Regions from separate parts of the Kitasatospora sp. NPDC090091 genome, predicted to be linked through region 1. Evidence: riboswitches for the same ligand, from Rfam matches in the RefSeq annotation. Region 1 holds a riboswitch; each other region holds the start of a gene.
The links. Region 1 has a riboswitch for cobalamin ahead of ACIPSC_RS07120 (prenyltransferase/squalene oxidase repeat-containing protein). Riboswitches for the same ligand answer to the same signal wherever they lie in the genome.
Positions count from the first base shown of each region.

Region 2: it holds a riboswitch for cobalamin, as region 1 does, so the genes downstream of both, ACIPSC_RS10965 (ribonucleoside-diphosphate reductase subunit alpha) here and ACIPSC_RS07120 (prenyltransferase/squalene oxidase repeat-containing protein) in region 1, are expected to answer to the same signal.
Region 3: it holds a riboswitch for cobalamin, as region 1 does, so the genes downstream of both, ACIPSC_RS01945 (HoxN/HupN/NixA family nickel/cobalt transporter) here and ACIPSC_RS07120 (prenyltransferase/squalene oxidase repeat-containing protein) in region 1, are expected to answer to the same signal.

Region 1 is NZ_JBIVDY010000003.1:355,620-358,882, forward strand. It holds gene ACIPSC_RS07120 (prenyltransferase/squalene oxidase repeat-containing protein) at 1-1,414, opposite strand, end outside; cobalamin riboswitch at 1,517-1,660, opposite strand; gene ACIPSC_RS07125 (flagellar hook-length control protein FliK) at 1,750-2,229, opposite strand; gene ACIPSC_RS07130 (peptidase) at 2,265-3,263, opposite strand, start outside.
Region 2 is NZ_JBIVDY010000005.1:249,171-252,433, reverse strand. It holds gene ACIPSC_RS10965 (ribonucleoside-diphosphate reductase subunit alpha) at 1-1,657, opposite strand, end outside; cobalamin riboswitch at 1,858-1,998, opposite strand; gene ACIPSC_RS10960 (glycosyltransferase family 39 protein) at 2,062-3,263, opposite strand, start outside.
Region 3 is NZ_JBIVDY010000001.1:435,044-438,306, forward strand. It holds gene rpmG (50S ribosomal protein L33) at 78-242, shown strand; gene ACIPSC_RS01945 (HoxN/HupN/NixA family nickel/cobalt transporter) at 349-1,518, opposite strand; cobalamin riboswitch at 1,551-1,744, opposite strand; gene ACIPSC_RS01950 (ArsR/SmtB family transcription factor) at 1,827-2,210, shown strand; gene ACIPSC_RS01955 (hypothetical protein) at 2,262-3,263, shown strand, end outside.

The DNA.
Region 1 (3,263 bases):
CAGGGTCGGACGGCCGCAGGGTGGTACCGGTGCCGCCGGCGGGCGTGGTGGTGGAGCCGGCCGTGGGCGTCGGGGAACCGGTGCCGGTCGGGGTACCCGTCCCGGTCGGGGTCGGCGTACCCGTCCCGGTCGGCGTCGCAGTACCGCTGGGCGTCGGAGTCCCCGTGGAGGTCGGAGTACCGGTCGGAGTCCCCGTCGGCGTCGGCGTGCCCGTCGGCGTCGGCGTCGGAGTACCGCCCAGGTTCCGGGACAGCGTGCCGAAGGAGATCCCGGTGGAACCGCCGACCACCTGCGTCGACGCGCGGACGTCCGATCCCTGCTGCCCGGCGGACGCGACGTTGAACCCGCCGTCGCCGTTCTGCTGGCCGGCGAGGAAGTCGAGCGCCTTGGCGATCTGCCCGCCGTAGGCGGCCTTGCGCAGCGTCATGCCCTGGACGGCGAGGGCCGCCGAGTTGGTCGAGTGGCCGGCCGCGCCGGGGAAGCCGCCGTCGGAAAGCTGCTGGGCCGCGAGCCAGGCGAGCCCCTTGTCGACGGCCGCGGCGGCCTCGTCACCGGGGACGAGGGCGAGCGCCATGAGGGCCATCGCCGTGCTGTCCACGTCGGAGTCGCCGGTGGCGGGTATCAGGCTCGGCCAGGAGCCGTCGGCGTGCTGGAGGCTCTTCAGGTAGGCGATCGGCGCGGCGGCGTTCGTCGCGTCGTCGGCGCGCAGCTGGGCCATGATGCCGAGCGCCTGGGAGAACACCGACGTGGCGTAGGTGTAGTTGCCGGAGTCCGCGCAGCCGGTGTTCTGGTCGGCCTTGGCACAGACCGCCCGGTCGAGCGCGGCGATCAGGTCGTGGCCGCCGAAGGCCCGGGGGTTGCGCCCGACGATCTCGGCGAGCAGGGCCTCCTTGCCGATCGAACCGCCGCCCGCGTACTCGGTCCCGACGGCGGTCCAGTCGTTGACGGTGCGGTCGTTGGGGTCCTTGCCCTGCTGGTCGAGGAAGTCGACGATCTTGCGCAGCGTGACGTCGTCGGTGCCGGTCGCCGCCAGGGCGTAGGCGCCGTCGATGGTGAGGCCGAAGTCGGCGAAGGTCGGGAAGGCCTCGTAGTAGTGACCGTCGATCAGACGGGCCGGATCGGTCAGGTACGTGCTGCCCTTGCCGAGGTCGGGGGTGCGCCCGGCGTCGTGCAGCAGGGTCGTTCCCGTCACGGGGTGGGCGTCGCAACCCCGGGCGGCACCATCGCCCCGGCTGAGGTCGACCGTCACGATCGCCCCGGATGCCGCGGCGCACTGCTCGACCGGGTCGGCGGCGGCCGTACCGGGGTGTCCGAGCAGGACCGCACCGCAGGCGGCAGCCGCGACGGTCCCGGCGACGACGAGGGACGCGAGGTCCCGGCTTCTGTGGCGTGCGCGACTGCTGCTGACCCTCACGACGACTCCCTGGTCGGTCGACGCGGGAGGCAGCGGCGCAGCCGACGGTTCCCGGGCAGGCACCGTCGCGACCGCGTCGTAGTCCGCGACGACGCATGTGCTGTGTGAACAGTCCCCCGGTCCAGGCATTCCGGCTCACCCACCCGGAGGTGGGTCCACGGTTGCGGGTCAGCGCCGGAGTTGGACCGGCTTCCCCTGAATACCGAGGGTGAAAATCGCTTCATCAGACCACGGCGCCTGACGGAGAGTCAACGGATCGTCATGTCGATCACATCACCTGCGCGCCGGGCTCCTCGGAGGGTGCCCGGCGCGCCGCGTGCGGCGACACACCGGTGTCAGGGCGCCGTGATTCCCGGCTGCGCGCCGGCGCCGAAGGACCAGCCCTCGACGTCCCCGGGCGCCGGGTTGTAGCTGCCCGCGCCCAGGTTGCTGTACGACCAAGGGCCGCCGTGCTGGGCGTGCCAGTACGACCAGTAGGCGCCGCCGGTCGGGTTGGTGCACGTCGTCGGCAGTGCGTTGATCTTGCACACGAAGCCGGGGAAGCGCGGGTGGAAGGCCCACGAGAATCCGGCACCGGTCAGCGCGGCGAGGCCGGTGGCCGGGTCGCCGGGTGCGCAGCCGGTCTCGATGCCGCCGCCGACGGCGGTGAAGTCGACCACGACGGTGACGCCGGTGGTGCCACTGCAGGCCGCGGCGTGGGCCTGCGGGGCCTGGACGGCGGAGGCGCCGAGCAGGCCGGCGGTGAGGGCCGCCACGGCGGCGATCGAGCCGAGCGTGCGGCGCGCGGGGCGGGCCGGGGTGAGGGTGTCGGTCATCGGAACTCTCCTCGTGGGGTCGGGGGTTCGGATTCTCAGCGGGCGGCCGGCGCCGGGCAGGCCAGGGTGGGGGCGTCGGGACGCGCGCCGGCGGCGGAGAGGGTCGCCAGCGGGGCTGCGGCCAGGCCGAGGACCGCCTGCGCGGTCGCCCGGGAACCGCTGCCGGGGTTGAAGCCGGTCGCGTCGTAGGCGATCGCGCCGCGTACCGCCGGGTCGGTGGCACAGCCCTGCTGGAACTTCACCAGCCGGCTCCAGCCCTTGACGCCGGCCCCGAAGCGCCCGCCGGACAGCAGCGCCTGCGTGGCCAGCCCGGTGGTGTTGGCGTTGGAGGCGGACGCCCCGGCTGCGGCGAAGCCGCCGTCGGCGTTCTGGTGGGCGGCGAGCCAGCCGAGGCCCGCGTTCGCCTTGGCGGTGCGGCCGGTGGCGGCCAGGGCCTGGGCGGCGAGGGCGGTGGCGTCCGGGTCGCTGGTGCAGGTGGCCTGGCCGAAGGAGACGGGGTAGCCGCCGTCCGCGCACTGGCTGTTCGCCAGGAAGTCGACGGCCGCGGCCGGGGCACCGCCGGGCGTGCGGTGCAGGGCGATCACCGCGAGGGACTGGCCGAACGCGTTGCTGTAGTCGCCCCACTGGGAGCGGTCGGAGAACCGGCCCTCGGCGGTCTGGAGCGAGCGCAGCCGGGCCGGCAGGTCGACGCCGCCGAAGGCCGTCGGGTTCCCGCCGCGCACCTCGACGGCGAGCAGCAGCTTGGCAGTGGCGCCCGCGTACGCCTCGGTGGTGCCGTCGCCGAGGTAGCCGCCGAGGATCTCGGGCTTGGCCAGCCAGGCGGTCGCCTTGGCGGCGGCCTCGTCGGAGCTGTGCGAGGCGGCGAAGGCCAGCACAGCGTCGATGGTCAGGCCCTGGTCGGGGTAGGCGGTGCCGTCGAAGACGGACTCGAAGTGGTCGCCGCCGACGAGCTGACGGGCCAGCCAGCCGGCCGCGGCGGCGTCCGGACGGACGGTCGCGGAGGACGGCGCGGCGGCGGGTGCGGCGGCGGGTGC
Region 2 (3,263 bases), on a different contig from region 1:
GGTCGGCGGAGCGCTCGTACGCGGTGAGCATGATCCGCTCGGCGATCAGGGTGGAGAGGGTCTTCGCCTCGGCGGAGTCGAAGTCGATCCGCAGCTTGAAGAAGACGTCCTGAAGGCCCATCACGCCCAGGCCGACCGGCCGCCAGCGGGAGTTCGACGTCCCGGCCTCGACGGTCGGGTAGAAGTTGATGTCCACCACGCGGTCGAGGAAGGTCACGGCGGTGCGCACGGTGGCGTCCAGCCGCTCCCAGTCCATCGCGCCGATCAGGTCGGCGGCGGTGGCGCCGTCGGCCACGTGGGCGCCGAGGTTGACCGAGCCGAGGTTGCAGACGGCGGTCTCGGAGTCGTCCGTGACCTCCAGGATCTCCGTGCAGAGGTTGGAGGAGTGCACGGTGCGGCCGGGCAGCGCGGTCTGGTTGGCGGCGCGGTTGGAGGCGTCCTTGAAGGTCATCCAGCCGTTGCCGGTCTGCGCCAGGGTGCGCATCATCCGGGCGTAGAGGGTCTGCGCGGGGATGGTGCGGACGGCCTTGCCGGCCAGCTCGGCCTTGCGGTAGGCCTCGTCGAAGTCCTCGCCCCAGAGGTCGACCAGCTCCGGCACGTCGGCCGGGGAGAACAGCGACCAGTCCTCGTTCGCGTTGACCCGGCGCATGAACTCGTCCGGGATCCAGTGCGCCAGGTTGAGGTTGTGGGTGCGGCGCGCCTCCTCACCGGTGTTGTCGCGCAGCTCCAGGAACTCCTCGATGTCCGCGTGCCAGGTCTCCAGGTAGACGCAGGCCGCGCCCTTGCGGCGGCCGCCCTGGTTGACGGCGGCGACCGAGGAGTCGAGGGTGCGCAGGAACGGGACGATGCCGTTGGACTTGCCGTTGGTGCCCCGGATCAGGCTGCCGCGCGAGCGGATCCGCGAGTAGGAGAGGCCGATGCCGCCGGCGTGCTTGGAGAGACGGGCGATCTGGGCGTACCGGGAGTAGATCGAGTCCAGGTTGTCGAGCGGCGAGTCCAGCAGGTAGCAGCTCGACATCTGCGGGTGCCGGGTGCCCGAGTTGAAGAGGGTCGGCGAGGAGGTCAGGTACTCCAGCCGGCTCATCAGGCGGTACAGCTCGGCCACCTCGCGCACCGACTGCTCGTTGTCGCCGACCGCCAGGCCACAGGCGACGCGGAGCAGGAAGTGCTGCGGGGTCTCGACGACCTTGCGGGTGATCGGGTGGCGCAGCAGGTAGCGGGACTGCACGGTGCGCAGGCCGAAGTACTCGAAGCGGTCGTCACCCTGCGGGTCGATCATCGCGTCGAGGACGTCGGCGTGCTTGGCGACGAGGGCGGCGGTGGTGTCGCCGATCAGGCCCTCGGCGTGGCCGACCGCGATCGAGGTGGAGAAGGAGACCACGCCCTGGGTCGCGGCCTCGTCGACGATCTCCAGCGCGAGCAGCCGGGCGGCGAGCTTCGAGTACTGCGGGTCCTCGGCGATCATCGACGCTGCGGCGTCCACGGCCAGCCCGCGCAGCTCGGCGAAGTCCGAGCCGGCGTGGCGGCCGCGCAGCGCGGCGGCGGCGACATGGCCGGGGTCCACCTGCGGAAGGTCGACGCTGCGGTCGGTCAGCACCCGGAGCAGAGCGCCGCCCGGGTCGGAGACCGTCGGGTCGGCGGTGGCGGAGCTGGACACCTGGGCGGGCAGGGTGGCTGAGGCAGCGGTGGTCAAGGCGCTCTCTCCTGGCGGCGATCGGCGGCGGTGGATCGAATCACCGGGCCGTTCGGGGCAGGGGAGCACGGCGCGGCAGCCGAACGGCGTCGCGCGACGGTGTCATCCCCGGCCCGCCCGCGAGGCCCGGAAGTACTACTGGTGCTGAAGGCCTCTGCGGGGAGGGCGACCGGCACACCGTCGGCAGGTACTCGGACTCGCGGGCTCGGCTTGAGCCGCCCGCACACCGCTGCGGGGCAGTCCCGGATTCCCACCGGGTTCCCCTGCGTCGACAGCAGGGACGAGCATACATCTAGTGGCGGCTGAGTATGACGGCCCCATATGTAGTGGCGGGCGTGTCGCCGAGCCCGGGCCGCGCGCCCGGGCTCTCAGTACCGGAGGAACACTTTGTACGTGCCGGAATCGCCGGTCGGGGAGCTGAACTGAGCGATCAGGCGGTAGTGCCCGCCGGCCCCGACAGCGTCCGCGACGGCCCGGTTGATGGCGCTCGGCGCGGTGCTGTCGAGGACGACGAGGTTGAACCAGCCGTCCCGGACGGCGGTGACCGTGCCGTCGTCGCCGCGGTGCACCACGCCGGCCCGGTCCTGGTACTCGGTGCCCCGGCGGGCCGAGAACCACTGGTCCGGCTTGCTGACGCTGCCCAGGTAGTACTCGGGCAGTCCCTCGACCTCGGTGAGGTAGCGGCCGCCGTGCGGCTGGGCGTGCAGGCGCAGCACGCTGAGCAGCCGGCCGGAGTCGGGACCGTCCTGGTAGCGCAGGGACGCCTGCTCCAGCCCGAGGGCGAGCAGCACCACCCACACCAGGATGCCCAGCTGGGGGTTGCGGAAGTGCGCGCCGACCAGCCGGGTGATGCCCACGCCGGCCAGCGGTGCGGCGAAGAGCATGCCGAACCCGAGGTGCCGGAACATCACGCCCGGGGTGCCCAGACAGGCGTACAGGACCGGGATCAGCAGCGCCGTTCCGCACAGGGTGGTGCTCAGCGCCGCGCGGCGCAGCCGGGTGGCCGTGATCTCGTCGTCCTCGGGCGACTCGTACATCCGCTCGCGCCGCACGTAGGCGGCCGCCCCGGCGCAGGCCAGCAGCGTGAACAGGCCGCTCCACTGGGCCGCGGAGAGCAGGACCGAGCCGGCCGACCGGGCCTCGTGGCCCTGCGTGGGCGACCAGGCCGCAATGTCGTCCAGCAGGCCGAAGGGCAGCAGCAGCCCGACGGTGCCGACGGCCAGGAGCAGCGCCCGCAGGGCGGCCGGGCCGCGGCCCTTCCGGGCCGAGGCGGAGATCACGGTGAGGGCGAGCAGGGTGGGCAGGGCGACCACGGCGGCGTACTCCGCGGCGACCGCCAGGGCCGCCACCGGCGCGGCCAGCAGCACCAGGGCCACCGGGGCGCGGGCGGTCCGGACGACGATCCAGGCGGTGACCGCGACCAGGGCGATCGCGAGGGCGTCCGGGGCCGCGTAGAAGCCGACCACCACGGTGGACTGCACGACGGCGTACGCGGCGGCGCCGCAGATGGCCACGCGCTCGTTGAAGAGCCGGCGGGTCAGCGAGTAGGCCAGGACGGTGGTGGCCAGGG
Region 3 (3,263 bases), on a different contig from region 1:
GCGGCCTCCGGCTGCCACCGGGACCGCCACCCCGGAGCGGCGACCCGCCGAGCCGGCCGACCCCAGGAGGACCACCCATGGCCCGCAGCGAACTGCGCCCGATCATCAAGCTCAGGTCCACGGCCGGGACCGGCTACACCTACGTGGCCCGCAAGAGCCGCCGCAACGACCCGGACCGGCTGGTGCTGCGCAAGTACGACCCGGTCGTGCGGCAGCACGTCGACTTCCGCGAGGAGCGCTGACCCCTGAACGCGACGGAGCCACCCCGGCCCCCGGGATGGCTCCGTCGTGGTGTTCGGCTCGTCCGGCTCGTTCGGCTCGTTCAGCGGCTTGATCGGCGCCCGCCGCCTACCGCGCCGCCTCCGGCGCGGTGGGCGCGTCCTCACCCTCGGCCGGCCCGGCGCCCGGCCTCACCGGCTGCGGGCTCCACTTCTGCTCGACCCCGGCGATCCGCCAGTACCCGATCGCCGCCGCCCAGACCACCACGAACAGCCCGACGATCGCGTAGCCGACGTTGTCCAGCGAGATGTCCGCGATCCAGCCGCTCACCGGGTCGGTCAGGTCCAGCTTCTCGTGCAGCACCCCGACCAGCTCGATGGTGCCGATGATGAAGGCGACCGCGATCGACAGGCCCGTGATGGTCAGGTTGTAGTACACCTTGCGCACCGGGTTGGAGAACGCCCACTGGTACGCGAAGTTCATGAACGTCCCGTCCAGGGTGTCGAACAGGCTCATCCCCGCCGCGAAGAGCAGCGGCAGGCAGACGATCGCGTACCAGGGCAGCCCGGAGGCCGCACCCGAGCCGGCCATCACCATCAGGGTCACCTCGGTCGCGGTGTCGAAGCCGAGCCCGAGCACCATGCCGACCGGGAACATCTGGCCCGGCCGGGTGATCGAGCGGGTCGCCCGGTTCAGGATGCGGGCCAGGAAGCCGCGCGAGTTGAGGTGCTCCTCCAGCTCCGCCTCGTCGAACCGCCCGGCCCGCATCGAGCGGAACACCTTGAGGATGCCGAACAGCGCCGCCAGGTTGAGCGCGCCGATGAGGTAGAGGAAGACGCCGGAGGCGGAGGTGCCGACCATCCCCAGCCACTGGTGGGTGGTGGACTCGTCGTCCATCAGCGTGTCGGCCAGCTGCGCGCCGCCCGCCACCATGGCGGCCATCAGGACCACCATCGAGGAGTGGCCGAGGGCGAACCAGAAGCCGACCGAGACCGGCCGCTTGCCGTCCGCCATCAGCTTGCGGGTGGTGTTGTCGATGACCGCGATGTGGTCGGCGTCGAAGGCGTGCCGCATGCCGAGGGTGTAGGCGGTGATGCCGAGGCCCACCCCGAAGACCTGGGTGCCGACCTCGTACTTCTCGGGGGCGACCAGGAAGATGAGCGTTCCGAACGCCACCACGTGCATGGCCAGGATCACCCCCATCAGCCCGGCCGTACGGACGGTGTCCTCGCGGCGCCACCGGAAGGTCGGCAGGGCGGACGGTGCCGCCGGGGCAGCGGCGGTTTCGGGCAGGGTCATCCTGGGATCACGCTCCAGCACCTCGTGGAATGACGTTCGTGAGATGCCGTGGCCGGTCTCCTGGCTGACGGGGCTTCCGTACCCGCCTTCCCAGGCGCGCGAGGCGCCCAGTGGCGTCATGGGTACGGACGATTCCCCCCGATCACAGTGGCGAGGGCCGCTCCGGACTCCGGACCCTGAGGGTCCGTCACCGGTCTTCCCGAACACCACGGCGGGCAACACCGTAGGCGGCCCGTGCACACCCTTGCAAGGCTGCGCACCTGCGCAGGTGTCAAGGATCACAGGGCCCGGGCTGCAAGAATGTCCGAATGCATCTCGTACCGGCCGACCGCGCGGGCCACCGCACCATCGACGGACACCGGGTCTGCGAGGCGATCGCCGCGATCGGCGACACCGGGCACGTCCGGTCCTTGGCCGAGCGGTTCTCGCTGCTCGCCGACCCCGGACGGCTCGCCCTGCTGCTCGCCCTCCACCGCGCCGGCCCGCTCGCCGTCACCGACCTCGCGGTTGCCACCGGCATGCGCGACCCCGCCGTCTCCCAGGCGCTGCGGCTCCTGAGGACGGCCGGCGTCGTCACCGGCGACAAGGACGGACGTGTCGTGCGCTACCGGCTCGTGGACGACGCCCTGCGCCCCCTCCTCAACACCTGCGCCGCCGCCCACCCATCCCCCACCGCCACCGCAGCGGGCTGAGAGTTCCTCGAACACCCTGCCGACCCGGGCCCGGATGCGTACGATCTTCGCGTGCTGATCCGCGCCGGGCGCCGTCCCCGTCCGTGGCCCGCCGACGACCGCTGGGACACCTGGCCGGTCAGGGCACGCGTCCTGGCGGTCTCCCGCACCCTCACCTCCGCCACCCGGGTCCTGGAAGTACTGAGCCTGCTGCGCGGTCGGCACGGCATCAGGTTCTACCTCACCGTCAACCCCGGCTCGGCCTTCGCCGCCGGTCTCGACGACCACCTCCGCGGTCTCCCCGGCTTCACCATCCTGACCTGGCAGGAAGCCACCCGGTACCGGTTCGACCTGGCGGTCGCCTGCGCCGTCCACTCCTCCATGCACCGACTGCACGCCCCGCTCGTCGTCCTGCCGCACGGCGCCGGGTACAACCGGCTGGTCCCGGAGTCCACCGGGGACACCATCAGCGCCGCGGGCCTGTCCCGCAACGAACTCACGCACCGGGGGCGGGTGTTCCCCGCCGTGGTCGGGCTCTCCCACCGGGAGCAGTTCCACCGTCTGGAGCGCTCCTGCCCCGAGGCGCTGCCGCGCGCCCGCGAGGTCGGCGACCTCTCCTACGACCGGATGCTGGTGAGCGCCGGTTCCCGGGACGCCTACCGCGCCGCCCTCGGCGCGGTCGACGGCCGACGCCTCGTCGTCGTCAGCTCCACCTGGAGCGCACACTCCCTGGCCGGCCGGGACCTCGATCTCCCGCTGCGGCTCGTGGGCCGGCTCCCCGCGGACGAGTACACCGTGGCCGCGGTCCTGCACCCCAACATCTGGGCCCGGCACGACCCTCAGAACCTGTTCGACGCCGCCGCCCGGTCCGGCCTGCGGCTGCTACCGCCCCACCAGGGCTGGCAGGCCGCGCTGGTCGCCGCGGACTGCCTGATCGGCGACCACGGCTCGGTCTCCTTCTACGGCGCCGCCCTGGAGCGCCCCACCCTGCTGGCCGCCACCGGAGCCGCCGAACTCGACCCGCACTCCCCCACCCACGCCTTCGGCCGGGCGGCGCCCGCGCTCGACCCGGCC